2 regions of the Thermobifida halotolerans genome follow, and region 1 is predicted to be linked to the other one. Evidence: predicted binding sites of a transcription regulator. Region 1 holds the regulator's gene; the other holds the start of a gene.
The links. The regulator LexA, encoded in region 1, represses DNA repair genes until DNA is damaged. The targets are predictions, from matches to a motif close to TCGAACANNTGTTCGA.

Region 1 (2,921 bases):
TCCTCGCTGACGGGGCGCCCCTGGCAGGCGCGTCGGACTCCGGCGATGATCTTGCCGCGGGAGAACGGTTCGGTGACTCCCGACCGCTTGGCGACCATGAGCAGCACGGTCTCCTGGGTGGTGAACCGCTTCTCGCAGGCCGGGCAGGAGCGACGGCGCCGGATCGCCGCGCCTTCCTCGGCGGCGCGGCTGTCGATCACCCGGGTGTCCTGGTTCTGGCAGAAGGGGCAGCGCACCGTCGCTCATCCTTCCCAGGTCATCACCGGAAAAACACAAATTGTGGATGCTCTCACCCACACAGGCACCAGATGTAGTGGTGGTTAACCTACGGCTTCGGCGATCCCGCACGCAACTCGGGCGGGGGCCGCTCGGCGTGTCGCAGACAGGGAGCGGACGGGCCTCCGGCGGGTCGTGGTGGTGGTTCCGCCGGGCTGCTCCGCGGTGAGCTGCGGGAACGCTCAGGGGGAGGGAAGTACGAGTTCCTGGCCGGGTTCGAGCACCGGTCCGGAGAGTCCGTTGATCTCGACGATCTCGTCCACGGTCTTGCGCGGGTCCTCCGAGGGCCGCGCCCGCTCGGCGATCTCCCAGAGCGTGTCCCCCTCGTCGACGACGACGGTGGGGGGCTGCTCGGGCAGGTGGAAGAAGTTCTCGGTGGAGGCGTCGGCGCTGGAGGCGCCCAGGGTCACGGCGATCAGGGAGAGGAGGCCGACCCCCGCCACGGCGGCCGCTCCGAGGAGGGAGAACAGGACCACCCTGCCGCGTCTGGTCAGCCGGGGCGGGCCGCCGGGGGCGGGACGGGCGGCCCTGTCGCGGCCGGGGGAGCCCAGTTCGGGAAGGTCGTCCAGCGCCCGGGGCGCCGACGCGGGGGCGTCCCATTCGGGGATCTCGCGGGACCAGTCGTAGAGGTTCGCCCCGGAACCGGCACGGGTGCGCGCAGCGCCTCCCGTGGAGCGGCGGGAGGAACGGCCGACTGCGGGTGGCGTGGAGGTGGGCGGCAGAGCGGATTCGGACATGGTCTTCCCCTTCGGGCCTCCGTCCGCTAGAACTGGCGTTCGATTACTACCGCATTCCGGGAAATTTTTCAGCACCATCTCGAACGTTTGTTTGATATTGCTTTGTGCAGGGACTAACGTGGAGTGTGTTTCGCTCCGGTAGAGCGCCGGTGTCGGTCATGTCACACCGCCGCACTCGACACTCGGAACGAGCACCGATGTCACAGCCAGCCGACAGTCCACGACCGAGGACACCGACCGCCGAGGAGGCCGGACGTGCCGGAGGAGAACCACGGAGCGCAGAAACCTCGCGCGGAGGAGAAGTCTTCCGTCTCCGCACTCCGCCCAGTCCGCACGGAGCCCGATTCCGCTCAGACCTCCGCAAAGGAGGCGGACGCCGCTCCGACACTCACCGACCGCCAGCGAAGTGTCCTGAACGTCATCCACCGCTACGTGCGTGAGCGCGGATACCCGCCGTCCATCCGGGAGATCGGTGACGCGGTGGGACTGTCCAGCCCCTCAAGTGTCGCGCACCAGTTGAAGGTGTTGCAACGCAAGGGCTACCTCCACCGCGACCAGAATCGCCCAAGGGCCGTGGAAATTCGCATTCCGGGCCAATCCCCCGTGCGTTCCCAGAACGAACTCGGCGACGTGCCGGGCGCGGACTCCCCCGGCACGGTCGACATCCCGCTTCTGGGGCGCATCGCAGCAGGTGGTCCGATCCTGGCCGAGGAGTACGTCGAGGACGTCCTCAACCTGCCCCGCCAGCTTGTCGGCGAGGGAGCGCTGTTCATGCTCACCGTCGTGGGCGACTCGATGGTCGACGCCGCCATCACCGATGGTGACCTGGTGGTTGTCCGGCAGCAGCCCGACGCCAACAACGGTGACATCGTGGCCGCGCTGCTGGGCGACGAGGCCACGGTCAAGGTCTTCAAGCGTGACGGAGAACACGTCTGGCTGCTGCCCCGTAACAGCGCCTACGAGCCGATCAACGGCGATTCCGCGACCATCCTGGGCAAGGTCGTCACCGTGCTCCGCAAGGTATAACGACTTCGCTTCGGTTCGGTACGGTCCCGTGATCCGCACCGGAAACGGCGGCCTGAACCCCCGTCTCGTGGCGTCGCCGCCGGGAAGCCAGGAGCACGGCGAGGCCTTCCGGGAGTCCGGGGCGGGCCGCCACCGGTCGGCGGAACAGTGACCGGCGCGCGCAGCGCCCCGCCGCCGCGGACAGTCCGACAAAGAGCAATCCCGCACCACGGGTCCCGAGCCCGTGGTGCGGGATTGCTCTCACTGCGCGGGAGGAGACGCGGCCGGATCGGTCGCCTCGCGCGTCGGCCCGCTCCGCCGCCGACTTCCCTCGGGTGCGGCTCCCCGCAGCGGTGTCCCAACTCCGGTCCGGAACGCGGCCCCGGACCGGAGGAGGACTACCGGTAGTCGCCCTGCGCGATCACGTCCAGGGTGGCGCGGGCCAGGTTCTCGGCCTCCTCGATCGCCTTGGTCTCGGGCAGCGGCCTCCCTCCGCTCATCTCGTCGTAGCAGGAGGCGAGGGAGAGGTTCTCCAGGTAGGTGGCCACACATCCGACCTCGTTCTCGGTGTCGTACCAGGACACGGCGCCGTCCCCGAGCCCGGTGACCGTCTCCGTGGAGTAGTCGCCGGAGTACAGTTCCAGATCCCGGTCGGTGTCGTACCGAAGCGGGTCGTTGACCACGATCGTGAGGAGGTAGTAGTTGCCGTCACCGGAGGAGTTGGCGTTGGTCCAGGTGCAGTGGTAGCCCTCCCACCAGTCGTCGCCCTCGGTGTCGACGTCCTCGACCTTCAGGCTGTGTCCGGGGACGAGGCGGTCCAGTTCGTCGTGCTCGGCGACGGCGCACTCCGGGAGGGTGGTGAAGTCTCCCTGCGGGGCCGGTGTGGCCGACTCCTCCGGCTCC
Region 2 (2,921 bases), 790 kb from region 1:
CGACCGGGAGGACCGTGGCGGCGCACGGCACGGAGGCGCGCACGGCGGGACACTCCCGAACCCGGACGGTGTGGTACCGCTCACGCTCAGTCGGCACAATATTGCTATGCCACTGACTTCCGGTGATGTGCGCGACAAGCGGTTCAGCACCTCACGTCTGCGCCTGGGATACGTCCAGGAGGACGTCGACGCCCTGCTGCGGAGGGTGGAGGAGACCCTCAGAGCGCTCGAACAGGGCACCCGCCCCTCGAAGGTCATCACCGCCTCCGACGTGATGCGGTCCCAGTTCCGGACCACCGTGATGCGGCCGGGCTACGACGAGGAGGAGGTGGACGCCTTCCTCGACGAGGTCGCCGAGACACTGCGGGGACTGGGGTTGTACTCGCAGCAGTTGCGGGCGGGCAAGCACAGCGCCGAGTACTTCCGGCGGACCGCCGCCCCCCGCCCACGCGCGCCCGTCTCCTCCCGGATGCGTCCCGAGGACATCCGCAACAAGGGCTTCAACACCACCCGACTGCGTGTCGGCTACTCGGAGGAGGAGGTGGACGCCTTCCTCGACCGCGCCGAGGCCACCATCGCCGCGCTGGTGAACGGACAGCCGACCGAGGCCCCCCTGACCGCGTCACAGGTGCGTGAGGTGCAGTTCTCCAGTACCCGACTGCGCTCCGGTTACGTGGAGACCGAGGTGGACGCGTTCCTCGACGAGATCGCCGACGAACTGGAGCGCTACGGGCTGCACTGACCGGCCGCGTCCGGAGAGCGGCTCCCGTCAACCGGCCCGCAGGCTCGCCAGCAGCAGGTCGGCGTAGTAGCCGCCCAACTGGGCGCCGTCCAGTTCGCCGTCGGCGCGGTACCACATGCCCAGGTGGTGGATCGAGCCGAAGAAGTAGTTGACCACGATGTCCGCCGGGACCTTCTCGTGGAAGACGCCTTCGCGCATCCCCTCCTCGATCAGCGACCGGAACAGCTCGTGGTACCTGCGGCGCTCCTTGCGCACCTCGCTCTGGCGGCCCGGGGAGAGCATGTGCAGCGAGCGGAAGAAGATGACCGTGTCGTCGAGGTTGTCCACCGTGGTCTGCACGACGTCGGAAGCGGCGGCGTGCAGGCGCTCGGCGACGCCGCCCCCACCCTCGACGATCTGGACCAGCCGGCTCATCTGCATGTCCAGGACGCGCTGGTAGACCGCGAAGAGCAGGTCGTCCTTGGAGGTGAAGTAGTGGTACATCGCGCCCTTGGTGACCCCGGCCGCCTCGACCAGCTCCTGGACCGAGACCCGGTCGAAGCCGTGCTGGGCGAACAGGCGGGTGGCTTCGGCCAGGAGACGGTCCGGCACCGAGGGGGATACCGTCTTGGGCTCGGCTGGCTGCGTCATGTTCCCCTGCCTCTCGCGTTCCGCCGCGTGGTCCGCGGCGCCGTCGCTCCCCGGATGTGAACGTTCCAAGCATAGGCCACCGGGCATACCAACCAGTATGTTGCGGATCTCATCCCACCGGGACAGCGCATCCCGACGATAACGGCGACCCGGCGGTAGGCAAATTCCCGCTATCGTCGGAGCCGACGGTGTGAACCGTCCCCTCGGGACGGAAACTCCGACGCGCCCCCGAAGAGCACCGAATCCGAACTCTTGTTCGATATGGTGCGCGGGTGAGTCTCTACAACGAACAGATCGACGTCCGTTCCACCACCGACGACGCCCCCGCCCTGTTCTCGTGGCGCGGCACCCTCTACCGCGTGCGCCGGGTCATCGGCACCTGGCGCGGCACGAGCCCCACCGCTCCCGCCGAGGTGCGGCTGGTCCGGGTGGCGGCGGAGTCCGACCACGGCCACGGGATCGCCGACATCGTTCTGGACACCGCGACCAACCACTGGACGATGCGGCGGCTGTGGCACTGACCACGGCCGGCGCGCGGATCAGTCCGCGCCGACCTCGACCTCCACGGTCGTCACTCCCTGCGGCTCGCAGACGGCCCGCCCGGCGGTGATCTCGGCGACCCACGCCGCGAACTCCGCCGGGTCGGCCCCGTCCAGCGCGACGTCCAACCGGACGTCGGCCCCGTAACGCACGTCCAACACCCGGTGCCGCGACTCCCGCAGGTCGCTCTCCAGCCGCCCGGCCTGCTGGTAGTCGGCCAACACCGTCATCACCGGCAGCGAGCGCCGCTCCAGCACCCCCACCGCGTCGACCGCCGCCGACACCGCGCTGCCGTAGGCCCGGACCAGTCCGCCCGCACCGAGTTTGACCCCGCCGAAGTAGCGGGTCACCACCGCGACGGTGTCGGTGAGGCCGCGGTGGCGCAGCACCTCCAGCATGGGAATCCCGGCCGTCCCGGCGGGCTCCCCGTCGTCGCTGGAACGCTGCACCCCGCCGTCCCCGCCCACCACGTAGGCGGTGCAGTTGTGGGTGGCGTTCCAGTGCTGCCTGCGCCGCCGCGCGATGAACGCCCGCGCCTCGTCCTCGTCCGCGACCCGCGCGAGCGCGCAGATGAACCGGGACTTCCTGACGTCGATCCGGTGCTCGCCGCCTCGTCTGATCGTTCTCATGCCGCTCCCGATCGTATGCGCCGCTCCGCACGCCGCCGAGGCGCTCTGTAGGGTCGTGCCCATGCCGACACCCTCTTTCGTCCTACGACTGCGCGAGCACGTGGGCCACGAACTGCTGTCCCTCGTGGGAGTGACGGCGGTGGTGGTCGACCCGGACGGGCGCATCCTGCTGCACCGCCGCGCCGACGACGGACGCTGGTGCACCCCCGGCGGCCTCGTGGAGCCCGGTGAGCAGCCCGCCGCCACGCTGGTGCGCGAACTACAGGAGGAGACCGGGGTGCGCGTCCACCCCGAGGCGCTGGTCAGCGCGGTCATGGAGGAGCCGTACACCTACCCGAACGGCGACCGGGTCCAGATCCTCGACCTGGCCTTCCGCTGCC

Region 2: the regulator LexA is predicted to act here: its motif matches at 1,617-1,632, upstream of NI17_RS16935 (DUF6504 family protein).

The regions. Positions count from the first base shown of each region.
Region 1 covers NZ_CP063196.1:2,984,062-2,986,982, forward strand. Annotated here, with positions in the region: gene nrdR (transcriptional regulator NrdR) at 1-236, opposite strand, end outside; gene NI17_RS13370 (LysM peptidoglycan-binding domain-containing protein) at 459-1,013, opposite strand; gene lexA (transcriptional repressor LexA) at 1,269-2,039, shown strand; gene NI17_RS13380 (hypothetical protein) at 2,417-2,921, opposite strand, start outside.
Region 2 covers NZ_CP063196.1:3,777,749-3,780,669, forward strand. Annotated here, with positions in the region: gene NI17_RS16925 (DivIVA domain-containing protein) at 107-742, shown strand; gene NI17_RS16930 (TetR/AcrR family transcriptional regulator) at 770-1,372, opposite strand; gene NI17_RS16935 (DUF6504 family protein) at 1,645-1,893, shown strand; gene NI17_RS16940 (YigZ family protein) at 1,912-2,541, opposite strand; gene NI17_RS16945 (NUDIX hydrolase) at 2,603-2,921, shown strand, end outside.